3 regions of the Herbaspirillum sp. BH-1 genome follow, and region 1 is predicted to be linked to each of the others. Evidence: predicted binding sites of a transcription regulator. Region 1 holds the regulator's gene; each other region holds the start of a gene.
The links. Region 1 encodes sigma-54, which starts transcription at its own class of promoters, with help from an activator protein. Its sites were predicted from a motif close to TGGCANGNAANCTGCTTT; they were not measured.
Positions count from the first base shown of each region.

Region 2: the regulator sigma-54 is predicted to act here: its motif matches at 6,360-6,377, upstream of HBH1_RS07100 (acetyl-CoA acetyltransferase).
Region 3: the regulator sigma-54 is predicted to act here: its motif matches at 8,584-8,601, upstream of HBH1_RS11660 ([protein-PII] uridylyltransferase).

Region 1 covers NZ_PKOI01000011.1:34,692-44,569, forward strand. Annotated here, with positions in the region: gene HBH1_RS15300 (KpsF/GutQ family sugar-phosphate isomerase) at 1-74, shown strand, start outside; gene HBH1_RS15305 (KdsC family phosphatase) at 74-628, shown strand; gene lptC (LPS export ABC transporter periplasmic protein LptC) at 625-1,233, shown strand; gene lptA (lipopolysaccharide transport periplasmic protein LptA) at 1,285-1,908, shown strand; gene lptB (LPS export ABC transporter ATP-binding protein) at 1,911-2,651, shown strand; gene HBH1_RS15325 (RNA polymerase factor sigma-54) at 2,719-4,209, shown strand; gene hpf (ribosome hibernation-promoting factor, HPF/YfiA family) at 4,368-4,730, shown strand; gene grxD (Grx4 family monothiol glutaredoxin) at 5,103-5,414, shown strand; gene HBH1_RS15340 (UbiX family flavin prenyltransferase) at 5,450-6,052, shown strand; gene HBH1_RS15345 (helix-turn-helix domain-containing protein) at 6,052-6,465, shown strand; gene HBH1_RS15350 (SDR family oxidoreductase) at 6,552-7,310, opposite strand; gene mdeB (alpha-ketoglutarate dehydrogenase) at 7,477-9,878, opposite strand, start outside.
Region 2 covers NZ_PKOI01000004.1:66,959-76,836, reverse strand. Annotated here, with positions in the region: gene HBH1_RS07125 (LysR family transcriptional regulator) at 1-853, shown strand, start outside; gene HBH1_RS07120 (SDR family NAD(P)-dependent oxidoreductase) at 948-1,748, opposite strand; gene HBH1_RS07115 (SDR family NAD(P)-dependent oxidoreductase) at 1,760-2,530, opposite strand; gene HBH1_RS07110 (TRAP transporter large permease) at 2,653-4,536, opposite strand; gene HBH1_RS07105 (TRAP transporter substrate-binding protein) at 4,621-5,655, opposite strand; gene HBH1_RS25070 (hypothetical protein) at 5,828-5,998, shown strand; gene HBH1_RS07100 (acetyl-CoA acetyltransferase) at 6,438-7,619, shown strand; gene HBH1_RS07095 (acyl-CoA synthetase) at 7,767-9,365, shown strand; gene HBH1_RS07090 (PPC domain-containing DNA-binding protein) at 9,362-9,878, shown strand, end outside.
Region 3 covers NZ_PKOI01000007.1:74,346-84,223, forward strand. Annotated here, with positions in the region: gene rseP (RIP metalloprotease RseP) at 1-931, opposite strand, end outside; gene ispC (1-deoxy-D-xylulose-5-phosphate reductoisomerase) at 928-2,100, opposite strand; gene HBH1_RS11625 (phosphatidate cytidylyltransferase) at 2,127-2,954, opposite strand; gene uppS (polyprenyl diphosphate synthase) at 2,954-3,712, opposite strand; gene frr (ribosome recycling factor) at 3,912-4,472, opposite strand; gene pyrH (UMP kinase) at 4,589-5,305, opposite strand; gene tsf (translation elongation factor Ts) at 5,621-6,508, opposite strand; gene rpsB (30S ribosomal protein S2) at 6,646-7,386, opposite strand; gene map (type I methionyl aminopeptidase) at 7,705-8,529, shown strand; gene HBH1_RS11660 ([protein-PII] uridylyltransferase) at 8,684-9,878, shown strand, end outside.

The DNA.
Region 1 (9,878 bases):
TGGTCACCGATGCCGAGGGCGTCCTCACGGGCGCGCTGCACATCCATGACCTGACCCGCGCCAAGGTAATCTGATGACCGCGTCCGCCTTCACCAGCTCCCTGCCGCCGGACGCCCTCGCCAAGGCAGCCGGCGTTCGCCTGATGATCTTCGATGTCGATGGCGTCCTGACCGACGGCGGCCTGTTCTACGGCGAAGAGGGCGAGGCCTTCAAGCGCTTCAACGCCCTCGATGGCCACGGCATCAAGATGATGCAACAGTTCGGCACGGCCGCCGCCATCATTACCGCACGCCAGTCGCCCTATGTACTGCGGCGCGCGCGCGACCTCGGTATCGCCCACGTGTTCCAGGGCGTACACGACAAACGCCAGGCCTTCGAACAACTGCTGCAGCACACCCAGCTCACGGCGGCCGCATGTGGCTACCTGGGCGACGACATCATCGACCTGCCGGTTCTGACCCGCGTCGCCTTCAAGGCGTGCGTGGCCAACGGTCACCGCGAGGTCAAGGCGCGCTGCGATTACGTGACCCAGGCCACTGGCGGCAACGGCGCCGTGCGCGAAGTCTGCGACCTGGTGCTGGCCGCGCAGGGCAACTACGAGGCGGCGCTGGCGCCGTACCTGGCATGAGCGGGCGCAGCGGAGAACGCGCCGCCGAGCGCATCCGGCTGGCGGTGATCGTGGTGATCCTGATCGGCGCGGCCCTGGGCAGCTTCTGGGTACTGCAGGCCTTGCGTGCCTCCAGCGACCAGCACGCAGTACAGCGCCCACGTGGCAAACCCGATTACTACCTGGAAAACTTCAACTACGTGAAACTCGGTCCCACGGGCCTCCCGCGCTATGACGTTTCCGGGACCAAGATGGTCCACTTCCCGCTGGATGACTCCTTCGAGATCACCAAGCCGGTGGTGCACAGCCTGGACAAGGACAAGCCTCCGATGGAACTGTATTCCGACACGGCACGCGTGACCGACGACCAGACCCAGATCCACATGTATGGCAATGCCAACGCCATCCGTGGCGCCGCCAACGGCCGTGCGCCGATGCATCTGGTCTCGGAATACCTGCTGCTGCTGCCCGATGACGAGATCGTCAAGACCGACAAACCGGTTGCAATGACGATGGGCACCACCAGATTGAATGGAGTGGGCATGCTGGCCAACAACGCCACCCAGGTTGTGCAGTTGTTCGGCAATGTGCGCGGTTATTACGAGCCCACGCCGAAGAAACGCTAAACCGGTTGTCCCCACGATAAAAACGCCAAGAACCGACCAGACAGGAAATCCATGAAACGCTCACTCTTACTGCCGATGCTGATGCTGGCTGCCGTGTGCGGCGTGGCCCACGCCGAGAAGGCGGACTCCACCAAGCCCACCAACATCGAGGCGGACCAGATGGTCTACGACGACGTGCGCCAGGTGAAGACCTTCACCGGCAACGTCGTCATGACCCGCGGCACCCTGATCATCAAGGCAGGCCGCGTGGTACTCACGACCGACCAGTACGGCTATGAAAATGCGGTGCTGTACGCGGCTCCTGGTGCACTGGCGAACTTCCGCCAGAAGCGCGATGGTGGCCCCAACCTGTGGATCGAAGGCCAGGCCGAACGCATCGAGTATTCCGAGCAGACCGAGGTCTCCAAGCTGTTCCAGCGCGCGCACATCCAGCGCATGGATGGCAGCCGCATCACTGACGAAGTCAATGGCGAATTCATTTCCTATGACAGCCGCGCCGAGTTCTACTCCGTCAACAACACCGCCAGCGGCGAAAGCAAGCCGGGGGCAGGACGCATCACTGCCGTGATCCAGCCCAAGAACCCGCCTCCGGCGGATGCCTCCCAGCCTTCCACGCCCGCACAGCCCGCTACGCCGGCACCGGCCCAGCGCCGTCAGAACGGAAAGGACCAGTAACGATGGCAAGCTCACTGGTCGTTCGCGGCCTGAAGAAAAGCTACGGTGCGCGCCAGGTGGTGCGTGACGTCTCCATGGAAGTGCGTAGTGGCGAAGTGGTCGGCCTGCTTGGCCCCAACGGTGCCGGCAAGACCACCTCGTTCTACATGATCGTCGGCCTGGTCCCCTCGGACGGTGGCGAAATCGATCTGGACGGTTCGCCCATCTCGCGCCTGCCGATCCACAAGCGCGCCACGCTGGGGCTGTCCTACCTGCCGCAGGAAGCCTCGGTGTTCCGCAAGCTGACGGTGGAAGACAACATCCGCGCCGTGCTGGAGCTGCGCCAGGAAGACGGCAAGCCGCTCTCGCGCGATGAAATCGAGGGCCGCCTGAACAACCTGCTGCATGAACTGCAGATCGAAAAGCTGCGCGAGAGCCAGGCACTGTCGCTCTCCGGTGGCGAACGCCGCCGCGTGGAAATCGCCCGCGCACTGGCCACCGATCCGCGCTTCGTGCTGCTGGACGAACCGTTTGCCGGTATCGACCCGATTGCAGTGATCGAAATCCAGCGCATCGTGCGCTTCCTCAAGGAACGCGGCATCGGCGTGCTCATCACCGACCACAACGTGCGGGAAACCCTGGGTATCTGCGACCGCGCCTACATCATCAACCAGGGCACGGTGCTGGCCAGCGGTAACCCGGAAGAGATCATCGCCAACGAATCGGTGCGCCGGGTATACCTGGGCGAACACTTCCGCATGTAGCACCCACCGTCCATCGGCCGTACAACGGTATTGCAACCAGCGGGCCACGCCGCTCCCAGAAAGACAGATGAAACAGTCGCTCCAGTTACGTACCTCGCAGCACCTCGCATTGACGCCGCAACTGCAGCAGTCGATCAGGCTGCTGCAACTGTCGACGCTGGAACTGCACCAGGAACTGGAACAGATCCTGTCCGACAATCCCCTGCTCGAACGCCTGGACGACGCGCTCGACAATTCGGTGCGCCTATTGGCCGATGGCGCGGTCTCTTCGGCGCCCTCCACCGGAGTGGCCGAGCCCGCTGGCGACAGCGGCAACGAAGCAGCTCCTGCCGCTACCGATGGCGAAGCCAGTTTCGACTACCAGGACAACAGCCCCGAGAGCGGCGTCAGCGGGGAATCCGACTGGAGCTTCGACGACGTGGCGCGCAGTGGCAAGTCGCCCGACGATGACGATGCCCGCCCGCAACTGGAAGCGCATGAGCTGACCCTGCGCGAACACCTGCTGGAACAGATCCGGGTCACCGCCCGCACGCACCGCGACCGTGCGCTGCTGGAACTGCTCACCGATGCGCTGGACGAAAGTGGTTACCTCGAAGAACCGCTGGAAGACATCCTCGCGCGCCTGCCGGAAGAGCTGGGCGTTGACCTGGAAGAACTGTCGATCTCGCTGAAGCTGCTGCAGAGCCTGGACCCGGCCGGGGTGGGTGCGCGCAGTGCCGGTGAATGTCTGGCACTGCAGATCCGCCGCCTGCCCAAGGTGCCCTTCGTCACCCGCAAGCTGGCCTTGAGGATCGTCGAGGATTACCTGCCGCTGTTCGCGCAACGCGACTTCAACAAGATCAAGAAGGCCCTCGATTGCGATGACGAGGACCTGCGCGAAGCACAGACGGTGATCCGTCAGTGCCGTCCGCATCCGGGCGCCGAATTCGCGCGCGATGCTTCGGACTACGTGGTGCCGGACGTGATTGTCAAACAGACAAAGAACGGCTGGCAGGTCATGCTCAACCATGAGGTCATGCCCAAGCTGCGCGTCAATGCGATGTATGCGAGTGCGCTCAAGCAGGCCAAGGGCGAAGGATCGCTGTCTTCCCAGTTGCAGGAAGCCAAGTGGCTCATCAAGAACATGCGGCAACGTTTCGATACAATTTTGCGAGTCGCGCAGGCTATTGTCGAACGTCAAAGAAACTTCTTTTCACATGGCGCAGTCGCCATGCGGCCCCTTGTGCTGCGTGAAATTGCTGATACACTGGGTCTACACGAGAGCACAATCTCTCGCGTGACAACTCAGAAATACATGCTCACGCCGCACGGCATGTTCGAGTTGAAGTACTTCTTCGGTAGCCACGTCGCGACTGAAACCGGAGGCGAAGCCTCCTCCACCGCGATACGGGCGCTGATCAAACAGTTGATAGGAGCCGAAAACCCGCAGACCCCATTATCCGATAGCAAGATTGCGGATATGCTGGCAGAACAAGGCATGGTGGTCGCGCGACGCACAGTCGCCAAATACCGCGAAGTGTTGAAGATTCCGCCAGTCAATCTCCGCAAGTCCCTCTGAGCTTTCCTCAGTTTTTCTGTAGCAGTACCGTTGCTGTGTTCAGGCAAGCATCCCTACCTGGTGCCCATGCCATCCGACACGAAGACCGTGCCCGTGGTACAGCAGCTGTAGACGATGCATCGCACGAACCTCCAGTGACCTCACGATAGGAGTCTTGTATGAATCTGACCATCAGTGGACACCACCTCGAACTGACCCCCGCCATCCGGGAATACGTGCAAAGCAAGCTGGCCCGTATCAAGCGCCATTTCGACAACGTGATCGACGTCAGCGTGATCCTGAGCGTAGATAAACTCACAGAAAAGGAAAAGCGCCAAAAAGCGGAAATCAACGTCCACATCAAGGGGAAGGATCTACATGCGGAAAGCATTGCGCACGACCTCTATGCCGCCATCGATGCCCTGATCGACAAGCTCGACCGCCAGGTCATCAAGCACAAGGACCGCTTGCAGGAGCATCACTCCATGGCCAAGCGTCTGCCCGACGATACCCCCACTGATGCAGTGGCTGGCGCGGCATAAGACAAGGACCCGGGACCATTCCTGCCGGCGGGTGCGCAACGACAGCGTGACGCATAAGGTGGGAATCTCATGAGGAAGGGGCGCGCAAGCGCCCTTTTTCATTTTGCGGCGCCGGGGTCGGTTTCATTTCCTGTGGCAAACAGTGATCCCGCGTCCATCACCGCCGTTGTTCTCCCGACGCGGCCCGTAATGAGACTTGAAGGGGCTCCTCCCGCCCTCATCTTGGTGGCAAGGTCCAAAGGGAAATCGTATAAATGATTTCCACCAAGCAATGCCGGACGACACCCCAACCACGCCGCAACCCTGCCGACTTCAACGCGAGCGGCGGCTTTTCCCTATAATGTCGGCAATCCCATTTTTAAAGGCATAGCCATGAGCGACGTCCAATCCTGGATCAAAGAAACCGTGACCCAAAACCCTGTCGTGCTGTTCATGAAGGGAACCGCCCAGTTCCCGCAATGCGGCTTCTCCGGCAAGGCCATCCAGCTGCTCAAGGCCAGCGGCGCCGAGAACATCGTTACCGTCAACGTGCTGGAAAGCGCCGACGTGCGTCAGGGCATCAAGGAATACTCGAACTGGCCAACCATTCCCCAGCTGTACGTGAAGGGTGAATTCGTCGGCGGCTCCGATATCATGAGCGAGATGTACGCCTCGGGCGAACTGCAGACCCTGATCAAGGGCTAAACCCGGCGCATCGCTGCCCTGCTCCGGTTTCTCTTGTGAGTTCCACTTCCAGTCCGCCACGCCAGCGTCTGATCGTCGCCATCACCGGTGCGACCGGGGCGATCTATGGCGTGCGCCTGCTGGAGCACCTGCGCAAGCATGGTCAGGTGGAAACCCATCTGATGATTTCCGAAGCCGGCGTGCTCAATCTGCACCAGGAACTGGACATGCGGCGCAAGGAGGTCGAAGCCCTGGCCGACGTGGTGCATCACGTGCGCGACGTCGGCGCCTGCATCGCCAGCGGCTCCTTCGCCTCCACCGGCATGGTGGTGGCACCCTGTTCGATGAAGACCCTGGCCGCCGTGGCGCATGGTCTCTCCGACAACCTCATCACCCGCGCCGCCGACGTGGTCCTGAAAGAACGTCGTCGCCTGGTACTGATGGTGCGCGAAACGCCCTTCAACCTGGCCCACCTGCGCAACATGACCGCCGTCACCGAGATGGGCGGTGTGATCTTCCCGCCGCTGCCCGGTTTCTACCAGCGCCCGGCCTCGATGGAAGAGATGGTCGATCACACCCTCGGGCGCGTGCTGGACATGTTCGGGATTTCCATGCAGCTCACTCCCGAATGGCAAGGCATGAAGGGTGGAGCTGACTGATGGAAAAAAGTGCGATGGACAAGATCACCTCGCACTTTGCGGCCTTGTCGTCTCTCATCCCGCTGCGGCCGATTCGTTCTGATGATGACTATGACCGCGCAGTCACCACCCTGAATCAATTGCTCGACGCCGGTGCCGGCAATGAAAAGCACCCTCTGGCCGATCTGGTCGATACACTCGGCAGCCTCATTGCCGAATACGACGACAAGCACTTCCCGTTGCAGCAGGTCTCTCCTGTGGATGTCCTGCAATTCCTGATGGAGCAACATCAGCTCACACAATCCGACCTGCCCGAGATCGGCTCACAAGGCGTGGTCTCCGAAATCCTGCGCGGCAAGCGCGAATTGAATCTGCGTCAGGTCAAGGCACTGGCCCAGCGCTTCGGCGTCGGTGCATCGGTCTTTATCGGCTAGACGCGGCTTGCCCGAACAACACCAATGAAAATGGCCGCAGTACACAACCGCGGCCACTTCTTCACTTCCGATCCCGCCGGGAAGAATCAACCCCGCCCGATATAGGGCATCTTGGTCGCCATCACCGTCATGAACTGCACATTGGCATCCAGCGGCAGGCTGTCCATGTAGAGGATGGCCTTGGCTACATGCTCGGCGTCCATGGTCGGTTCGACCTTGGTGGAGCCGTCGGCCTGCAAGGTGCCTTTCTTCATCAGCGTGGTCATGTCGGTGGAGGCATTGCCGATGTCGATCTGGCCGCAGGCGATGTCATAGGCGCGACCATCCAGCGAGGTGGCCTTGGTCAGGCCCGTGATGGCATGCTTGGTGGCCGTGTAGGAGGCCGAGAACGGACGCGGCGCATGGGCCGAGATGGAGCCGTTGTTGATGATGCGCCCACCCCGCGGGGATTGCTCCTTCATGACGCGGAAGGCTTCCTGGGTACACAGGAAGACACCGGTCAGGTTGATGTCCACCGCTGCCTTCCACTGCTCCACGCTCAACTCCTCCAGCGATACCGGCGGTGCGAAGATGCCGGCATTGTTGAACAGCATGTCGAGCCGGCCGAAGCGTTGCCGGGTCTGTGCGAACAGATGCTTGACCGAGGCCGGATCGGTCACGTCGGTTGCCACCACCAGCGCATTGGCACCGTGTTCGCCAGCCAGTTTGACGGTCTCTTCCAGCGCATCCTGGCGACGTCCGGCCAGGGCCACGCCATAGCCTTCGCGCAGCAGCGCCAGGGTAATCTGCCGGCCGATGCCGGAGCCTGCGCCGGTCACCAGCGCGATACGTTTGGGTGCAGCCATCGTGTTGACTCCTCAATGATCTTATGGACGGAACCTGCATCGTCGGCGGATAAAAAAAACCGCCCGTGATGCACGGGCGGTTTCCACTATAACAAACACCAGGCGCGGCCAGATGAAGGATTTTCAATCCCTGGGCCTGCCTTTCATGTATCCCGGTACTTGTGCATCAGACCGTGCTCGACAGCGGCTTGGCCGTATCGATACCCAGCGTACGCGCTGCATCCTCCAGCCGCGCACGATCCTCTCCCCAGACCGCGCACAACGCCGTATAGGCGATCCAGCGTGCATCGATCTCGAAGAAGTCGCGCAGGTTCACCCGCGTGTCGCTGCGGCCAAAGCCATCCGTTCCGAGGGTCACATACTGCGCCGGCACGAAGGCACGGATACTCTCCGGCAAGGTACGGATGTAGTCGCTCACCGCGATGACCGGTGCAGCGCTGCCCTGCAGTTGCTGCGTCACATACGGCAGCGGGTGCGCGCCCGACAGACGCTGGTTGCGCTGCGCCGCCACGCCATCACGCGCCAGTTCGGTATAGCTGGTCACGCTCCATACCTCGGCCTCGATCTGCCAGTGCTGCTGCAGCAACGCGGCGGCGGCCACTGCTTCCTTCAGGATGGGACCTGCACCCAACAGGCGCGCCTGCGCGTTCTCCTTGCGACCCAGGCAGTACAGCCCACGCAGGATGCCTTCCTGCACGCCCGGCGGCAGGCTGGGCTGGGCCTCGTTTTCGTTGGTGACGGTGATGTAGTAAAAGACGTCCTCGCCGCGCTCCATCATGCGGCGCATGCCGTCGTCGAGGATCACCGCCAGCTCGTAGGCATAGGCCGGGTCATAGGAAACGCAGTTGGGAATCGAAGCCGCCGTCACCAGGCTATTGCCATCCTGATGCTGCAAGCCCTCGCCGCCCAGGGTGGTACGCCCCGACGTGGCGCCGATCAGGAAGCCACGTGCGCGCTGGTCCGCCGCTGCCCAGATCAGGTCGCCGATGCGCTGGAAACCAAACATCGAGTAGTAGATGTAGAACGGCAGCATCGGTGTGCCATGCACCGAGTAGGCGGTCGCGGCGGCCGTCCAGGAAGAGATCGCGCCGGCTTCGGTGATGCCCTCTTCCAGAATCTGGCCATCCTTGGCCTCGCGATAGTAGAGGATGGACCCGATGTCCTCCGGCTCATACAGCTGACCCTGGGAGGAATAGATGCCGACCTGGCGGAACAGGTTGGCCATGCCGAAGGTACGCGCCTCGTCGGCCACGATGGGCACCACGTAGCGGCCGAACTCCGGGTCCTTCAACAGGTTGCCGAGCTGGCGCACCAGCGCCATGGTGGATGACATCTCCTTGCCATCGGCTTCCAGCGCGAACTTGCTGTGCGCTTCCAGCGCCGGCACCGCGCGGCGCGCCTGACCGGCATCGCGGCGTGGCAGGTAGCCGCCCAGCGCAGCGCGGCGGGCATGCAGGTGTTTCATCTCGGCGCTGTCGGGCGCGGGCTTGTAGAAGGCCAGTTCGCGGCACTGTTGATCCGACAGCGGCAGCTTGAAGCGGTCACGGAATTGCAGCAGGCTTTCCTCATCCAGCTTCTTCTGCTGGTGGGTGGTCATCTTGCCTTCACCGGCCGCGCCCATGCCGTAGCCCTTCTTGGTCTGGGCCAGGATCACAGTCGGCTGGCCGCGATGCTGGGCCGCCGCCTGGTAGGCCGAGAATATCTTCTTCATGTCGTGCCCGCCCCGACGCAGGCGGTTGATTTCCTCATCGGTGAGCGTGGCACCGATAGCGCGGGTGCCCGGTGTCTGGCCGAAGAAATGCTGGCGATTGAAGGCGCCATCGTTGGCGGCGAAGGTCTGCAATTGACCGTCCACCGTGCGGTTCAGGGCGTCCACCAACTCACCGTCGCGGTCGCGGGCGAACAGGCCATCCCAGTCCGAGCCCCACAGCAGCTTGATGACGTTCCAGCCGGCACCGGCAAACAGGGTCTCCAGCTCATCGACGATGTGACCGTTTCCGCGCACCGGACCATCCAGGCGCTGCAGGTTGCAGTTGACCACGAAGATCAGGTTGTCCAGCTTCTCGCGCGAGGCCAGCGAGAGCGCCGCCAGCGATTCGGGCTCGTCCATCTCGCCGTCGCCGAACACCCCCCATACCTTGCGGCCCTGGTCCTGCAACAGGCCGCGATGTTCCATGTAACGCAGGAAGCGCGCCTGGTAGATGGCATTGATGGGACCGATGCCCATGGAGCCGGTCGGGAATTGCCAGAACTGCGGCATCAGCCAGGGATGCGGGTAGGACGACAATCCCTGGCGACCGACGCGCTTGGCCTCGATCTCCCGGCGGTAATAGGCCAGGTCCTCTTCGCTCAAGGCGCCTTCCAGGAAAGCGCGGGCATAGATGCCGGGTGCCGAGTGCGGCTGGAAATAGACCACGTCACCGGCGAACTTGTCATCGCGGGCACGGAAGAAGTGATTGAAGCCGACCTCGAACAGGTCCGCCGCCGAGGCGAAGCTGGCAATATGCCCGCCCAGCTCGCCATAGGCGCGATTGGCGCGCACCACCATGGCCAGCGCATTCCAGCGCA
Region 2 (9,878 bases), on a different contig from region 1:
GCATTTCGGACGCGCGGCGGAGCTGCTGCATATCTCGCAACCGCCGCTCACACGGCAGATTGCGGCCCTTGAAAGGGAACTGGGCGCGCAATTGTTCGACCGCAGCAAACGAGCCATCCAGCTGACCTCGGCCGGCAAATATTTTTATCGCGACACCACAGAAATTTTCAAGGCACTGGAGCGTGCCAAACGCAATGTCTCATCATCGAGCACCGGCAAGAGCGGTGCGTTGAAGGTGGGGTTCATGATGTCCTCGGCCTACAACATCCTGCCGTCGGTGACGCGCCACTATTCCGCCGCCTATCCCGAGGTGGACATGCGCCTGACCGAATACGTCCCCAACCTGCTGGCCACCGACATCGAGGATGAGAAGGTGGATGTGGGCATCATGTACCGCCCGGAGGACTGTAGCCGCCTGGACAGCCACACCATCTATGCCGAGCCCCTGCTGGCGGTGCTGCCCCGCGAGCATCGCCTGGCCGGCAAGGAGGCCATCTCCGCTGCAGAACTGGCGGATGACCCTTTCGTCAGCATCCCCCGTACGATCGCGCCGGTGGTATTCGACCTCATCATCAACCACTGCCAGTCGCGGGGTTTCCGCCCGCGCATCGTGCTGGAAGCCAATCTGCAGCAGACCATCGTCAACCTGGTTGGCGAAGGCCTGGGTGTAGCCCTGGTACCGACTTCGATGCAGGCCATGCACCTGGACACTACCGTCTTCAAACCCCTGATCGACGCGCCACTGGTCGAAGTCGCCGTGATCTGGAACAAGGAGAATACCAATCCCTGTATTCGTACCTTTGCCGATACGGCGGTGGAGGTGTGGCGGAAGATGCAGCCAACGGCGCCATAAAAAAACCCGGACGCTCTTGGACGCCCGGGTTCAAACCGCGGCAGGTCGGCTTCCACGCCCGCTCGCCTGCGGCCAACAAACAAACCTGCTCAACTCATCCGGCGCAGCGCAGCGACAGCCCTCCATCCACGATCAGGTCCAGTCCCGTGATGTAGCGCGCGTTATCAGATGCCAGGAACAGCGAGGCATGCGCCACGTCCCAGGCGTCGCCCATGAAGCCCATCGGGCATTGCGCATTGCGCTTGGCGCGCATCTCTTCGATATCGCCCCCATAGGCGGCCTTGAGCGGCTCGCGGATCATGGGCGTATCCATCATGCCCGGCAGCACGCAGTTGGCGCGGATGCCCATGGGCGCGTACTGCATTGCCACGTTCTTGGTAAATGCCAGGATGGCGGCCTTGGTCGCGGTATAGCCGAGGTAGGGAAAGCCGATCCAGCGCAGTGCCGCCAGCGAGGAGATGTTGACGATGGCGCCCTTCTTCTGCTTTTCCATGATGGGCAGCACATGCTTGTGGGTCAGGAACAGGCTGGTCTGGTTGACCGCCACCAGGCGGTTCCAGCTCTCTTCGCTGGTCTCCACCGGTCCGCCGGTTTCGGCAATGCCGACATTGTTGTGCAGCACATCCACCCGGCCGAAGTGATCCATCGCGGCATCGGCGATGGCCTTCACGTCGGCGCTTTTTGAGACATCGGCCGCCAGCACTTCACAGACCCCGCCCTCGCTGCGGATGATTTCGCGGGTCTGCAACGCGGCTTCGATGCTGCGATCCACCGCCAGCACCCGCCCGCCTTCACGGGCATACAGCGCGGCAGCGGCCTTGCCGTTGCCCCAGCCTTCGCCCACCGAACCGGCGCCGGTCACGATGATGACCTTGCCTTCCATCAGCTTGTCCATGGTGGCCCTCCTCAGATCTCAAGCACGCCGCCGGCGACGAAGCCGCCATCCACCGGTACCACGTGACCGGTGATGTAGGACGACTCTTCGGAGGCCAGGTAACTCACGGCCGAGGCGATCTCGTCGGTGGTGCCGTAGCGCCGCATGGGCACCAGGCGGTAGTAGCTCTCACGGGTCTGCTCGGAATGCATGGCCTGGGTCATGGGGGTATCGACCGGACCGGGGGCGACGCTGTTGACGGTGATGCCGTATTGCGCCAGTTCGATCGCCATCTGGCGCGTCAGGCCGATGACCGCGGCCTTGGAGGTACCGTAGGCAGTGCGGCCGGCCCCGGCGCGGATGCCCGAGATGGACGAGATATTGACGATGCGGCCCCATTGCTGCCTGACCATCAGACGCGCCGCATGCTGGCCCGCCAGCAGCACGCCGGTGACATTGACGTTCATAGTCTGCAGCCAGTTGTCGAGCGGGTAATCGAGGAAGGAGTAGGTGCGCGCCACGCCGGCATTGTTGACCAGCACGTCGCAACGGCCATAGTCCTTCTCGATGTGGACGAAGGCGGCCGCGATGGACTCCGGATTGCCGAGATCCATCTGCAGGGCGGCTGCGCGGTGACCGGCGGCCACCAGCGCGTCGGCAGTCTGCTGGGCCGCCTGCAGGTTGATGTCAGCCACCAGCACGGTGTGGCCCTTGGCCGCCAGTTGCTGGCAGATGCTGGCGCCGATGCCCATGGCTCCGCCCGTCACGAGCGCCACGCGGGCGCCGCTATCATTGCGATTCATATTGTCTCCGTGGATGTTGGCGGCCCCGGGAAGGGATGGGGTAAGGGGCCGCCGTATTCTAAGTCGTCGTTGGCAAATCAATCATGGACATTCCCTGATCGCTCGCATGACCGGTGAGTGGATCAGAGGAAGCCGATGGAAATCCAGGGCACGAAGGCCACCACCAGCAGCGCCACCACGAGCGCGGCCAGATAGCCCCAGACCCGGTTGAAGACGCCGTCCGGCGAGACCTTGCCGATGGCGCAGGCGGCATAGAAGCCGACGCCGAAGGGCGGTGCGAACAGGCCGATGCCCATGGCCAGGATCACCACCATCGCATAGTGCACGTCATGCACGCCCAGCGAACGCGCCACCGGGAACAGCAGCGGCCCGAACAGCACGATGGCGGGGATGCCTTCCAGCAGGCTGCCCAGCACGATGAAGATGACGATGGTGATGAGCAGGAAACCCGCGCCGCCACCCGGCACACCCTGCATCAACGCCACCAGCTTGGAGGAGAAGCCCGACTGCGTCAGCGCCCAGGCCATCGCGGTGGCCATACCGATGATCAGCAGGATGGCGCCGGACAGCGCAGCGGCTTCGATCAGCATCGGATAGAGGCGCTTGAAGTTCAGGTGCTTCATGAACAGGTGCATGATCAGGCCGACCACTACCGTGTAGGCCACGCCGATGGTGGCGACCTCGGTGGCCGTGGCCACGCCCTCGATGACGGCCACGCGGATCAGCATGGGCAGCGCCAGGGCGGGAATGGCGGCAATCAGGGTCTTCATGATCAGCGACATGGGTGCGCGCGGCACGTCCGGCATCGGCTCGCGGCGGGCGCGCATCCAGCACACCACGGCGATGGCGATGGTGGCGATGGCCGCCGGCATCAGGCCACCGATGAACAGCGCCGTGATCGAGACGCTGCAGACCGCGCCGATGGTGATCAGCACCAGGCTGGGCGGGATGGTCTCGGTCATGGCGCCGGAGGATGACAGCAGGGCCACCAGTTCTTCCGGCTTGGAGCCGCGTTTCTTCATTTCGGGGAACAGCGCCGGCGCGATGGCCGCCATGTCGGCCGCCTTGGAACCGGAGATGCCGGAGACCAGGAACATCGCGCCCAGCAGCACGTATTGCAGGCCGCCGCGCACATGGCCCAGCAGGGCCGCCATGAAATCGATCAGGGTCTTGGCCAGACCCGACATTTCCAGCAGCGAGCCCAGCAGCACGAACAGCGGTACCGACAGCAGGATCAGGCTGGACATGCCTTCGTCCATGCGGCTGACCACGATCATCAGCGGCGCATTGGTCGCCAGGGCGAGATAGGCCATGGTGGCGGTACCGAAGGCGAAGGCGATGGGAATGCCACCAGCCACGCACACGCCAATCAGCAGCACGAAGAACACAATCAGGTTGTAGTTGCCCATGGCCATCAGGGCCGGCTGCGCCAGCCACAGCGCACCCGCGATCACGGCCACCACCGCCAGCGCCGAGAGCAGCAGGCGCATGGTGGTCAGGGCGGCCATGCGCGAGACGGCCGCCAGCAGCATCAGGATGGCGCCCACCGGCAAGGCGGCAGCGCGCAGGCCGTCGGGAATTTCCAGGGCCGGGGTGGTGATGGGCATCTGCTCGACCGCATGGTCCAGTGCCGGGTGGATCACCATCAATACGAAGATGCAGACCACCAGCGCCGCCACCGTTTCCAGCCAGATGCGGCCTTTCTCGGAACACTTGTTGATGATGGCGGTGAGCCGCATGTGCTCGCCACGGTCCAGGGCCAGCACGGCGCCCAGCATGGACAGCCAGATGAAGAGGATCGAGGCCAGTTCATCGGACCAGACCAGGGGGTCATGCAGTGCGTATCGGTAGATCACGCCGGTCAGCAGCACGATCGTCTCGGCCAGCACCAGGCAGGCGGCCAGCGCGCCCACCACATGCATGACCATGCGGTTCAGGCCCACCAGTGCGCGCGCGAACGGATTCATGTTGACCGGGGCGCGGTAAGTCATTGCAGCTTCCATCATCAAGCTCCAGCGAAAAAAGTCGGGGCGGATGGCGCCACGGCCCGCAGCGGGCGGTGGCGTCATCCGTTCAGGCCGGACGGGGCGTCAGGCCAGCTTGCCGGTGTACTTCTCCAGCAGCGCCCAGGGCTCGTCGCCGAACTTCTTCTTCCATTCGGCGTAGAAGCCGGCGCTGCGCAGCTTGGCGCGGAAGGAATCGGCGTCGGCATTGTTGAAGGCCAGACCCTTGCCCTTCATTTCCTCGACCAGCGAGTCGTTGAGCTTGCGCACGTCGGCACGCTGGTTCATGCCGGCTTCGTTGATGGCGCGGGTGACGATGTCCTGCAGGTCCTTGGGCAGCCGTTCGAAGGACTTCTTGTTGCCCAGGAACCAGAAACCGTCCCACATGTGGTTGGTGATGGAGCAGTACTTCTGCACTTCGTACAGCTTGGCCGTGGAGATGATGGCCATGGGGTTTTCCTGGCCTTCGACGATCTTGGTCTGCAGGGCCGAATACACTTCGGCGAAGTTGATCGAGGTCGGCGCCGCATCGAAAGCCTTGAACATCGAGGTCCACAGCGGGCTCGGCGGCACGCGCAGCTTCATGCCCTTGAGGTCGTCGGAGGTCTTGATGGGACGGGTGCTGTTGGTGATCTGGCGATAGCCGTTGTCCCAGATCTTCTCGAAGGCGAACAGGGTGGATTTGGCTTCGATCTGCTTGCGCACATGGGCGCCGAGTTCACCATCCATGGCCGGCCAGACCTGGCTGTAATCCTTGAAGGCGAAGCCGATGCCGGAAATCTGCGCGGCAGGCACCAGGGTGCCCAGGATCAGCGGCGAGAGGGTGAAGAAATCGATGGCGCCGGCACGCACCTGCGAGAGCATGTCGGTATCGGTACCCAGCTGGTTGTTGGGGTAGAGCTGCAGCTCGATGCGGCCCTTGGACTGCTCGGCGATGGCAGCGGCCATTTCCTTGGCGCGCGCATTCATCGGGTGGGTCACCGGCAGGTTGTTGGCGTACTTGAAGGTGAACTCGGCCGCATGGGCGGAGGTGCTCACCATGCCGGTGGCGGCAGCAGCCGAGGCCACCGAGGCGGTCTTCAGAAAATGACGGCGCGTGAATTTACCAGTGGATTGATCCATCTGTCTTGTCTCCTGTTTGTCTGTTTGTATTTATGAATCTGCTGATTCCGGTGCCACTCAGCTGCCGCGAAATCCTGGCGTGCAGCCCCCTGTATCCGGGTTGTCAACACTGCCCATGCATCGATAGAGCAATTAGGATGCCAAGCCGTCGGAGCGGGCCGACGCGATGGCGATGTCCCTCATGGTCATCTGCATTGCGCCTGTATTCTCTGCGATAAAGGCTGCGCAGGACAAGGGCGCGGGCAGCGCCGCCTACAATTTATTTGATGCCGCCCTGCTGCGACACCTGTCGCATGCGCTGTCGCCAACCTGTCGCAGGGATGTCGCAGGTGTCGACATCTGAGGCGCTGCTGCCGGGCAATTTTTTTGTGTTGCGGCGCAATGATTTACGTTAACGTAAAGTCCGTGCTATCTTCATCCGGTCGGTCGCTGGCGTAGCGGTTTCCTGCTCAGCAGGATTCAGCGCCGCCCCGTGGTCGATCTTATTGACGACGCAACACCGCATCAGAATCAACAACAAAGCGAGAGCCGGCGCGCCTTTGCGTCGAGCTTTCAGGAGACGGGCAAGAGGCCGGCCCGGGCAGGGGCACACCCCGCCTGCGGCCGTCGGCGACCAATGGCACCTCACTCTTGTGGCAATCGCATGGCGACGGCGACGAGCTTGCTGCACGTGGCAATTGCATTGGCACTGCAGTGGAAGACATTGGCACCGAATTTGCATATTGCCCCCGTGTGAACCGGAGCGACCAGGCTCCACCGACCAAGTCTTACAAGGACACACCATGACTGCTTCTGCATCCTCACCCTGCATCACCGGCTGGCACCATTCCCAATTCGGCAAGCTCGACGGCATCGATCCGGAAGTGTTGATCGGCCAGGTCGCCAAGGCCGCCATCGAACATGCCGGTCTGCAACCGGTAGACATCGATTCCATCCACGTCGGCACCTTCAATGCCGGCTTCCTGTATCAGGACTTCCCCTCGTCGCTGGTCATGAATGCGCTGCCGCAGTTGCGTTTCAAGCCGGCCACACGCCTGGAGAATGCCTGCGCCACCGGCTCGGCGGCAATCCATTCGGGCCTGCAATCGATCAAGGCGGGTGAATCGAAACACGTGCTGGTGATCGGCTTCGAGAAGATGACCGAACTGGCGACCCCACAGGTCGGCGAGGTCTTGCTCAAGGCCTGCTACGCCAAGGAAGAAGCGGGCATCCCCGGTGGTTTCGCAGGCGTGTTCGGCAAGATCGCGCAGAGTTACTTCGACCGCTTTGGCGACCAGTCCGACGCACTGGCCATGATCGCCGCCAAGAACCACAAGAACGGCCTGTCCAATCCCTATGCCCACATGCGCAAGGACTTCGGCTTCGATTTCTGCCGTACCGTTTCCGAGAAGAACCCGTTCGTGGCCGGCCCGCTCAAGCGCACCGACTGCTCGCTGATCTCGGACGGCGCCGCCGCCCTGGTGATCAGTGCCGCCGACGTGGCCAAGTCCATGCCACGTGCCGTGCAGTTCCGCGCAGCGGTGCATGTGAATGACTACCTGCCGCTGTCGCGCCGCGACCCGACCCGCTTCGAAGCCGCCGAACTGGCCTGGAAGAATGCGCTGGGTCAGGCCCGACTGTCGCTCAATGATCTGTCGCTGGTGGAAACCCATGACTGCTTCACCGTGGCCGAGCTGCTGGAATACGAAGCCATGGGCCTGGCCCCGCATGGCCAGGGCGCGCGCGTGATTGCCGAGGGCATCACCGCCAAGGATGGCAAGCTGCCGGTCAATCCGTCCGGCGGTCTGAAGTCCAAGGGCCATCCGGTGGGCGCCACCGGTGTCTCGATGCACGTGATGGCGGCCATGCAGGCGGCCCATGATGCTGGCGACATGCAGATCGCCAATGCGCGCTATGCGGGCGTGTTCAACATGGGCGGCGCGGCCGTGGCCAACTATGTGAGCATCCTGGAGCGCGTGAACTGATTGCAGTTGCAAATTTCCGCTTGAAGGGTGCAACACCGCGTCGTTCGCTGCACCAGCGAACGACGCGCAGGAACATGAAGTATCAAGAAGAACAAGAACGAAGCGCCACGCCAATTTCCATTAGAACGAATCGGGACGAGTGAGACGATGTTAACGAAAGTGATGAACCTGGGCCGCCTGCTGTCGGACGTGGCGCGCCGTTTTCCGGATGAGCCGGGTCTGATCCTGTCGCAGGGCAATACCGATGGCAGCGACAGGCTCATCTCCTGGAAGCAGATCAACGACCGCGTCGATGCGCTGGCCCACGCCCTCACCCGCCGGGGTGTGAAGAAGGGCGACAAGATGCTGGTCCATTCGCGCAACAACCAGCAGATTTTCGAGAGCGCCTGGGCCGCCTTCAAGATGGGCATGGTCTGGGTCCCGACCAACTTCCGCATCACACCGCCTGAAGCGGCCTACCTGGGCCAGTCCAGCGGCGCTTGCGTGATGCTCTACGACCGTGGTTTTTCCAACTACGTGGATGCCGTCAAGGCAGCCTCGCCGGCACTGGAGCACGTCATCGCCCTGGCCGATGCGCGCCCGGGCGAGCTGGATTTCGAGGCACTGGTGGCCGAGGGTGGCCATGAGAGCTTCCGCGAAGTGGAAGTCGATTACGAAGACCCGATGTGGTTCTTCTATACCTCCGGCACCACCGGTCATCCCAAGGCAGGCGTGCTCTCGCACGGCCAGATGGCCTTCGTGGTGACCAACCACCTGGCCGACCTGATGCCGGGTCTGAACCATCAATCGCGTTCGCTGGTGGTGGCGCCGCTGTCGCACGGTGCCGGCATCCACGCCGTCATCAACACCGCGCGTGGCGCGGCCAGCATCCTGTTGTCGTCCGAACGGCTGGTGGTCGAGGAAGCCTGGCAGCTGGTGGAAAAGTACAAGGTGGACAATCTCTTCACGGTCCCCACCATCGTCAAGATCCTGGTCGAGGACGAATCGGTGGATCACTACGACCACTCGTCCTTGAAGCACGTCATCTACGCCGGCGCGCCCATGTACCGTGCCGACCAAGTGTATGCGCTGAAAAAACTGGGCAAGGTGCTGGTGCAGTATTACGGCCTGGGCGAAGTCACCGGCAACATCACCTTCCTGCCGCCCTACCTGCACTTCGACGACGACGCCCATCCGCAGGCGCGGGTCGGCACCTGCGGCATGCCGCGTACCGGCATGCAGATCGCCATCCTCAACGACGACGGCCAGGAACTGGCGCCCTTCGAGACCGGTGAAATCTGCGTGCGCGGACCAGCCGTCTTCATGGGATACCACAACAATCCGGACGCCAATGCCAAGGCCTTCAAGCATGACTGGTTCCATACCGGCGACCTCGGTCATGTGGACAAGGATGGTTTCCTCTACATCACCGGGCGTTCTTCGGACATGTACATCTCGGGCGGCTCCAATGTCTATCCGCGCGAGATCGAGGAGGCCCTGCTCACGCACGCGTCCGTGTCGGAGGTGGCCGTGCTGGGCGTGCCCGACCCCAAGTGGGGCGAGAGCGGGCTGGCGGTGATCGTCTGCAAGGCCGGCCAGCAGGTCGATAGCGCCGCCTTGCTGGCGCACCTGGAAGAGCGCATCGGCAAGTACAAGTGGCCGCGCCGCTTCGTCTACTGGGACAACATGCCCAAGTCCGGCTACGGCAAGATCGTCAAGAAACAGATCAAGGCACTGCTGGAAGAACAGGGGGAATACCGCCTATGAAGCTGACGAACAAGACCGCCCAGGCCGCGGCCGGCACCGGTTTCGTCGAGGTACGCAAGTTCCTGCACGCAGGCCAGCAAAGCTATCCGCGCACGCTGGACCTGGAGGCCGACCCGGCCGAGGAACTGCGCATCACGCTGCAACCGGGCAGCTCCGTGGGCGAGTCGCTGCGAAGCGTGCTGGCACGCTATGGCCAGCGCGGCGGCGTGGGCCGCATGTGCGGTGGCACGGCACGGCGGCTGCACTATCACCGCATCGAACATACCGGGGACGCCAGCCGTCCCTATGACTACGGCCCGCCGCATGTGCTCGAAGGGGTGATCACCTTCATCACCGGCGCCATCACGGTGGGCCAGAACCAGGACGGAAAGGTTTTACTGCATTGCCATTCAGGATTCATCGACGGTGACGGCGCCCTCCACGGCGGCCATCTCCTGCTCGATACGGTGGAAGTGGGCGACGATCCGCTCATCATCCGCCTTTGCTTGTTCTCCCGGGGCGCCTTCGTCGTCA
Region 3 (9,878 bases), on a different contig from region 1:
CCTTGATGCGACCGATGCGCTTGCCGCTGTCGCCTTCTTCCACCGCCTCCGGGGTCACGCGTACCTCGAAGCGGTTGCCGCCGCGCACGCCTTCCAGCAGCAGCGACTTGCCGGCCGATTCACGGACCTTTTCGACAAAGGCCAGGCCATCCTGGACCGGGACCGCGTCGATGGCGGTGATGCGGTCACCGCTCCGCAGCCCGGCCACCTTGGCCGGCCCCTCCATGATCTTGCCCAGCACGGCCGGTGGACGCGCCAGGGCCAGGCCCAGCTTGCCCAGGAAATCGCCTTCCAGCTCATTGCTGTCGATCCCGGCCAGACGCAGTGTCACACTGTTGAGCAGCTTGCCACTGCCATTCGGATTGGGACGCTCCACATCCACACGGGCATCGGCCTTCTCCAGCACCAGCTGCATCAGCTTCCAGCGCACCTCCGACCAGACCTGCACCGGTGCGCCATTGATGGCGGTGATGCGGTCACCGGCGCGCAGGCCGGCCTGGTAGGCCGCACTTTGCTCGGCCGCGGCGCGCAGCACCGGCACCGGCTCGGGTACGCCATGCATGTAGAGCCCGGCGAACAGGACGATGGCCAGCAGGAAATTGGCAATCGGCCCCGCCGCCACGATGGCGATGCGGCGCCATACCGACTGCCGGGTGAATTCGCGTTTGAGATCGGCTTCGGGGATGTCTTCCAGTGGTTGCTCCCGGGCATCGAGCATCTTGACGTAACCGCCCAGCGGCAGGATCGACAGCGCCCACTCGGTCTGATCACGCCCGAAACGTCGCGACCAGATCACCCGCCCCATACCCACCGAGAAACGCAGTACCTTGACCCCACACCAGCGGGCGACCAGGTAATGGCCCAGTTCGTGCACCACCACCAGGCTGCCCAGGGCGACAAAGAAAGCGATCAGGGTATGCAGCAGTGTCATCGTGAAATCAGGGCCTCGGCGTGGGTGCGTGCCTGCCGGTCCTGCTCCAGCAAGGCGGCGATATCGTCGGCTTGGCGGTTGGGGATGGCGGACATGACCTCTTGGATCAGGAGAGCGATCTTCCCGAAGCCGATGCGGCGGTCCAGGAAGGCCTGCACGGCAACTTCGTTGGCGGCATTGAGGATGGCCGCCAGTGTGCCACCGGCTCGCAGGGCATCATACGCCAGTTTCAGGCAGGGAAAGCGCCGATAATCAGGCGCCGAGAAGGACAGCTGCGCGATCTGCGCCAGGTCCAGCGGGGCCACGCCGGAGGCGATCCGCTCCGGATAGGCCAGCGCATTGGCAATCGGGGTGCGCATGTCGGGGTTGCCCAACTGTGCCAGCACCGAGCCGTCGGCATAGGACACCATGGAATGGATCACGCTTTGAGGGTGGATCACCACCTCGATCTTGTCGGCCGGCGCACCAAAGAGCCAGTGCGCCTCGATCACTTCCAGGCCCTTGTTCATCATGGTGGCCGAATCCACCGAGATCTTGCGCCCCATCACCCACTTGGGATGCGCCACCGCTTCTTCCACGGTCACCTGGTCCAGCGTGCTGACATCGCGATTCAGGAAGGGCCCGCCGGAGGCGGTCAGCAGGATCTTCTCGACGCCGTGCGCCGACATCGAGCGGGAATAGTCCGCCGGCAGGCACTGGAAAATGGCGTTGTGCTCGCTATCGATGGGCAGCAGGCTGGCACCATGGGCAGCCACCGTGTCCATCAGCAACTGGCCGGAGATGACCAGGGCTTCCTTGTTGGCCAGCAATATCTTCTTGCCGGCACGAGCGGCGGCCAGCGTCGATGCCAGGCCGGCAGCGCCCACGATGGCGGCCATGACCATGTCGCAACCATCGGCGGCGGCGATATCGCACAGGGCCTGCGGTCCATAGGCCACTTCGGTCTGCAGATCGGCTGCACGCAAGAGCTTCTGCAACTCGGCGGCCGCCTCGGCCGAACCGACCACGGCCACTTGCGGACGAAAACGCTGGCATTGCTCGGCCAGTTCGGCCACGCGCGCATGCGCACTCAGGGCATGGACGCGGTAACGGTCCGGATGACGGGCGACCACATCCAGCGTGGACACGCCGATGGAGCCGGTGGAACCGAGAATGCTGATGGACTGCATGGAATTTCCAGAAGGAAAGCGGCGGCTCAGGCAGCCGCCAGCCAGAGGTCGACCAGCGCCGCCAGGGGCAGCACCGGGATGAGTGCATCAATGCGGTCGAGGACGCCGCCATGACCAGGAAGCAGGTTGCTGCTGTCCTTCATGCCGGCGCGCCGCTTGAGCTGCGACTCGAAGAGATCGCCCACCACGCTGGCCACCACCATCAGGCTCAAGGCCCCGACAAAACCGGCCCAGCCCCAACGATTGAAGAGGTGAAACTGGAAGGTCTCGCCCGCGCTCATGGACATGGCCACGGCGGCCGAAATCACCAGCACCGCCAGCCAGCCACCGATGGCGCCTTCCCAGGACTTGCCCGGAGAAATGGTCGGCGCCAGCTTGTGGCGACCGAAACCCTTGCCGGCGAAATAGGCGCCGATGTCAGCCACCCACACCACCGCCATCACCGACAGCAGATACAGCGGCGAACGCTGGAACAGATCCACGATGGCCACGAAGCAGCCGAGGATGGACAGCATATAGGTCGCATTGAGCAGGCGATTGCCGAAGGCCTCGACCTTGGGCAGGCCCAGCCCCAGGGCTGGCACGAACCGCAATGCCCACAACAGCACGCACAGCACGTAGAGCGGACGCACGCTGGGCAGGCCGCTGAAGAACAGGATCACACAGAAGACCAGCGTCCACACGACGGCCCACAAGGTCGGACGCGGGCTCTTGAAGAGGCGGAAACATTCCCAGGCGCCGGCGGCGAAAAACACCAGCGCAGCCATGGCAAAGGCCGGGAAATAGCCGAAATACAGGATCGGCAACAGGATTGCCAGCAAAATCAACGCCGTGATGACACGCGTCTTGAGCATCAGGAAGCCTTTTTCTGGTCCAGCACCTGGGCACTGGTGCGCCCGAAGCGGCGCTCGCGTTGTTGATAGGACCCGATCGCCACATCCAGCGCCTTGGCATCGAAGTCGGGCCAGAAGGTCTCGGTGAAATACAGTTCGCTGTAGGCCAGTTGCCACAGCAGGAAATTGGAAATGCGCTGTTCACCGCCGGTGCGGATGAACAGGTCCGGCTCCGGGGCATAGGCCATGGCCAGGTAGGGCGCCAGTTCTTCTTCGGTGTAATCGGATACACCCGGCTTGTCCTTGACCATGCGCGAGACCGCCTGCATGACATCCCAGCGGCCACCGTAATTGGCGCAGACGGTCAGGGTCAGACGGCTATTGCCGGCCGTCTGGGCCTCAGCCTTGGCGGCCATCTCCTGCAGCTTGGGATCGAAACGGCTCATGTCGCCGACGATCTTGAGGCGGATGCCGTTATTGGCCATCTTGCCCACTTCACGCTCCAGCACGGTCATGAACAGCCGCATCAATACCGACACTTCATCGGCCGGGCGACGCCAGTTCTCGGAACTGAAGGCAAACAGGGTCAGGAATTCGATGCCGCGTTCGGCACTGGCCTCGACGATGGAACGTACTGCGTCCACCCCCTTGGCATGCCCCGCCACGCGCGGCAGGAAACGCTTGGTCGCCCAACGACCGTTGCCGTCCATGATGATGGCAACATGGCGCGGAACCGCGGAAGAATCCGGAACCGCAAGAGTTGAGCTTTGATGCTTCATGAAAATAATTTAGTGCATTTCGGTGCATGGGGAGCGGTGCAGCGCCTCATGGTAACGGCAGCCGGGCGCTTTGACAAACCAGCCGCCCACGCCCTGCCCCACCCGAATTGCTCCCCGCTGCGCGCCCGCACATGTGCTGTCTTTGACTTCTCGTGCAGCGCGACCGTCTGCACGGTCGCGCATGGGCCTGCCGGACGACCTACACGGTCATCACTTCCTTTTCCTTGTCGCCCACCAGCTTGTCGATTTCGGCGACGAACTTGTCGGTCAGCTTCTGGATTTCGTCCTGGCCACGACGCTCGTCATCTTCCGAGGCGACCTTGTCCTTGACCAGCTTCTTCAGACCTTCGTTGCCTTCGCGACGGATGTTGCGCACCGCGATCTTGGCATCTTCGGCTTCGCTCTTGACCAGCTTGACCATTTCCTTGCGGCGCTCTTCGGTCAGCGGCGGCATCGGCACGCGGATCAGTTCGCCGTGGGTGGCCGGGTTCAGGCCCAGGTCGGCTTCCCGGATGGCCTTCTCGACGGCAGCGACCATCTTCTTCTCGTACGGCTGCACACCGATGGTGCGGGCGTCGATCAGGGTCAGGTTGGCGACCTGCGACAGGCCGGTCGGCGAACCGTAGTAATCGACCATCACCTGGTCCAGCAGGCCGGTATGGGCGCGGCCGGTACGGACCTTGGCCAGGTTGGCTTTCAGGGTCTCGATGGACTTACCCATCTTCTGTTCAGTATTTTTCTTGACGTCAGCGACACTCATGCTGCTCTCCTAACTTGGTGCAATAACTTGGCTTTTCTTGATGGCAAATGCCTGAAAGAGGGGCATTGTAAACGGGAATGACCGGCCTGCGGCCGGTTTCTGTTCCGCAATACGGCTCAGACGTGGACCAGGGTACCCTCGTCGTCACCCATGACCACGCTCTTGAGCGCGCCCGGCTTGACGATGGAAAACACCTTGATCGGCAGCTTCTGGTCACGGCAAAGCGCGAAGGCGGTCGCGTCCATCACCTGCAGATGCTTGGCGATGGCTTCGTCGAAGGAAATCGACTGGTAGCGGGTCGCGGCCGGGTCCTTCTTCGGGTCGGCGGTATAGACGCCATCGACCTTGGTGGCCTTGAGCACGATCTGGGCGCCGATTTCCGAGCCACGCAGGGCGGCGGCGGTATCGGTGGTGAAGAAGGGGTTGCCGGTACCGGCAGCGAAGACCACGATCTTGCCCTCTTCCAGGTATTGCAGCGCCTTCGGGCGCACATAGGGCTCGACCACCTGTTCGATGCCGATGGCGGACATCACGCGGGCTGTCAGGCCAGCCTGACGCATCGCGTCGGCCAGGGCCAGCGAGTTCATGACGGTGGCCAGCATGCCCATGTAGTCGGCGGTCGCACGATCCATGCCCTGGGCGCCCGGCGCCACGCCGCGGAAGATGTTGCCGCCACCGATCACGATGGCCAGTTCCACGCCCAGTTTGCTGATTTCTGCTACATCCGCGACCATGCGTTCGATGGTCGCGCGATTGATACCGTAGGCGTCGTCGCCCATCAGTGCTTCGCCGGAGAGTTTGAGGAGTACGCGCTTATAAGCAGGTGTTGTCATTGCAGGGCTCCGTGTTCTTTCCGATGTTGAATTGCTTGTTGACGCGTCGGCACTCGCTGTCACCCGACGAAACGGCGCGATTTCGTCATCTGGATGTAGCCCGAACGCATGAGGGGGTTACTGCTGCGCCCTACTCTATTGCCACTACGACTGCCATTGCTTCCATGCTGTTGCCATTGCTACTTGCACCCTGTCCACCGCACCTGCCATCGGATCACCCGGCAGCCGACCCAGAGGATAGATGCAGCCTTCTCCGAAAGTTCCCGGGGACCGGCTTAAAAAAACGGGCCTCTCGGCCCGTTTTTCTTGCAACGCTTACTGAGCTTGTTTCGCTGCAGCCACTTGCGCAGCCACTTCGGCGGCGAAGTCGTCCTGCTTCTTCTCGATGCCTTCACCCACCACGTACATGGCGAACGACTTGACGGTCGCATTGGCGGCCTTGAGCATCTGTTCGACGCTTTGCTTGTCGTTCTTCACGAAAGCCTGGTTGAACAGGGAGACTTCCTTCAGGTACTTCTGCACCGAACCGTCCACCATCTTGGCGACGATCTCGGCCGGCTTGCCGGATTCGGCAGCCTTCAGGGCGGCGACCGAGCGTTCCTTCTCGATCAGGTCGGCCGGCACTTGCTCGGCCGACAGGGCGACCGGCTTCATGGCGGCGATGTGCATGGCCACGTCCTTGCCCACTTGCTCGTCGGCACCGTCGAACTCGACGATCACGCCGATACGGGTACCGTGCAGGTAGGAAGCCAGCTTGCCGCTGGTTTCGAAACGCTGGAAGCGACGGAACGACATGTTCTCGCCGATGCGGCCGATCAGTTCGGTACGCAGTTCTTCCAGGGTCTTGCCGTCGGCCAGCTTGCAGGCGCCCAGGGCAGCCACGTCAGCCGGGTTCTGCTCGACCACCAGCTTGGCAGCGGCTTCGACCAGACCGATGAACTCGTCGTTCTTGGTCACGAAGTCGGTTTCGCAGTTCACTTCGACCAGCGCGCCGACGTTGCCGGCGATGTAGGTCGAGATCACGCCTTCGGCGGTGATACGGGAAGAAGCCTTGGAAGCCTTGCTGCCCAGCTTGACGCGCAGAATCTCTTCCGCCTTGGCCATGTCGCCACCGGCTTCGGTCAGCGCCTTCTTGCATTCCATCATCGGCGCGTCGGTCTTCGCGCGCAGATCGCCCACCATTGCTGCGGTAATTGCCGCCATACTATTCTCCTGACTTGGAGGCATCCCGCATCCTGCGGCATGCCCGAAACTCGAAAATTGAATCAAAAAAAAGGGGCCACTGCGTCACTACCCGCTGTCACCCCTTTTTGTACTACCGTACTACCGGAAGAGCAGAATCAAGCCTGCTCGACCTCGACGAATTCATCGCCCTTGACTGCTTCGACCACGTCGTTGACGGCGTTGGCACGGCCTTCCAGCACGGCGTCAGCCATGCCGCGGGCGTACAGTGCGATTGCCTTGGCGGAGTCGTCGTTACCCGGGATCACGTAGGTGACGCCTTCGGGCGAGTGGTTGGTATCGACCACGCCGATGACCGGGATGCCCAGCTTGGCGGCTTCGGTGATGGCGCCCTTGTGGTAGCCGACGTCGATGACGAAGATGGCGTCAGGAATGCCACCCATGTCCTTGATGCCGCCGATGGCCTTCTGCAGCTTTTCCTGTTCACGGCTGAACAGCAGGGCTTCCTTCTTGGACAGCTTCTCGACGGAACCGTCTTCGACTGCTGCTTCCATGTCCTTCAGACGCTTGATCGAGGTCTTGATGGTCTTGAAGTTGGTCAGCATGCCGCCCAGCCAGCGCTGATCGACGTAAGGCACGCCAGCACGTTGTGCTTCGGCCGACAGGATTTCGCGCGCTTGGCGCTTGGTGCCGACGAACAGGATGGTGCCGCGGTTGGACGACAGTTGACGCACGTACTTCTGCGCCTCCTGGTACATGCCCAGGGTCTTTTCCAGGTTGACGATGTGAATCTTGTTGCGGTGGCCGAAGATGAAGGGGGCCATCTTGGGGTTCCAGAAGCGGGTTTGGTGACCGAAGTGGACACCGGCTTCCAGCATTTCGCGCATGGTAACGGACATGAATTTCTCCAGGGTTAGGTCTGGAATCCGCTCGGTCATCCGGCTCATGCAGCCAGACACCCTTTTAGCGAACGGATTCGCGTTTCAAAAAGATTTACAACACATATTGCCAAAAAGATATGAAGATTCATTCCGCACACCGATTCCAGCAACCGACCTGTGGTTTCAGATCAGCCCGGCATTCTACTCGACCCTGCCCTTTTGTTCAAGTAGCACATCAAATTGCTATCTGACCTGCTGCCATGGCCGGCAAAACAGAAAATACCCCCGTCGTCTATAATCCCGACTTGACGATTTTCTAGCGAATTGCGATTCATCATGGGCAATATCACCATCAAGACCGCCGAAGACATCGAAGGCATGCGCGTGGCCGGCCGCCTGGCCGCCGAGGTGCTGGACTACATCACCCCCTTCGTGAAGCCCGGCGTCACCACCGGCGAGATCGACCGCCTCTGCCACGAGTACATGACCAATGTACAAGGCAGCATCCCGGCCCCGCTCAATTACTGCCCTCCCGGCTACACCCCCTACCCCAAGGCCATCTGCACCTCGCTCAATGACGTGATCTGCCACGGCATCCCCGGCGACAAGGTCATGAAGAACGGCGACGTGCTCAACATCGACGTCACCATCATCAAGGACGGCTACCACGGCGACACCAGCCGCATGTTCTTCCTGGGCGAGCCTTCCATCCTGGCGCGCCGACTCACCGAGATCACCTACGAATGCATGTGGCTGGGCATCGCCAAGATCAAGCCGGGCGCCCATCTGGGCGACATCGGCCACGTCATCCAGCAGCACGCCGAAAAGGCCGGCTATAGTGTGGTGCGCGAGTTCTGCGGCCACGGCATCGGCAAGGTCTTCCACGAAGAGCCGCAGGTGCTGCACTATGGCCGCCCCGGCACCCTGGAAAAGCTGGAAGCCGGCATGATCTTCACCGTCGAACCCATGATCAACGCCGGCCGCCGCGAAATCCGCGAGATGGGCGACGGCTGGACCATCAAGACCAAGGACCGCAGCCTGTCGGCGCAGTGGGAACACACCGTCCTGGTCACCGAGACCGGTTTCGAAGTGCTGACCGTCTCGCCCGGCATGCCGGCGCCGCCGGCCTTCATTCAGAACCAGGTCGCTGCCGCGGCCTGAGCGAATGATGGCGGGGCAAGCAACGGTGACGCCACCTGCCCCGCCCGCAGTTTCCGGCATGAAACCTGCTAAGGGCTCGGGGCCGCATGGGGATGCGGCCCCGTCCGTTGTTGGCGCTACCCCGGCGCCCTGCCTCCTTTGATCGAATCCACCGATGCCCACTCTCGCCATCACGCTCAAGAAACAGCTCAAGGCCGCGCGCCAGCAAGCCATCGATGTGTTCCAGTCCAATCACAAGACCGAGCAACTGCTGGCGCAATTGCGCCGCAATGTCGATGAAGCGCTGACCAAGGCCTGGGAAGAACTGGGCATGTCCGGCAATGCCGCGCTGGTGGCCGTGGGCGGCTATGGCCGTGGCGAACTGTTCCCGCATTCGGACGTGGATGTACTGATCCTGCTGGACCAGGCACCGGACGCCGCCAAGAAGGAAAAGCTGGAATCGCTGGTGCAACTGTTCTGGGACATCGGCCTGGAAATCGGCCACAGCATACGCACCATCGACGAATGCCTGGACGAATCGGCGGCCGACATCACGGTCCAGACCAGCCTGCTGGAAGCGCGCCTGGTCACCGGCAACCGGGCCCTCTTCAAGCGCCTGCAGGAGCGCTACCACGCCGCGCTCGACCCGCTGACCTTCTTTCAGGCCAAGACCCTGGAAATGCGCCAGCGCCACGTGAAATATGAAGATACCCCCTACAGCCTGGAACCCAACTGCAAGGAAAGCCCCGGCGGGCTGCGCGACCTGCAGGTGATCCTGTGGGTGGCCAAGGCAGCCGGCCTGGGCAATTCCTGGGGCGAACTGGCCGAACACGGCATGCTGACCTCCACCGAGGCGCGCCAGTTGCGCCAGAAGGAACGCGCCTTCAAGGATATCCGCATCCGTCTGCACATCCTCACCGACCGCCGCGAAGACCGGCTGGTGTTCGATATCCAGACCCAACTGGCCGAAACCTTCGGCTTCAAGACCACCGATACCCGCCGCGCCAGCGAATACCTGATGCAGCGCTACTACTGGGCCGCCAAGGCGGTGACCCAGTTGAACACCATCCTGCTGCAGAACATCGAGGCCCACCTGTTCCCGCAGCAGGCGGTGCCACGCCAGATCAACGAGCGTTTCAACGAGGTCAATGGCTTCCTCGACATCGCCCACGACAAGGTCTTCGAAGACACCCCCTCGGCCATGCTGGAGGTGTTCCTGGTGCTCTCCGAGCATCCCGAGCTCAAGGACATGTCGGCCCGTACCATGCGCGCGCTGTGGCATGCGCGCTTCAAGATCGACAATGCCTTCCGCAACGATCCGCACAACCATCGCCTGTTCATGCAGATCATCCAGAGCAGGCGCGGCATCA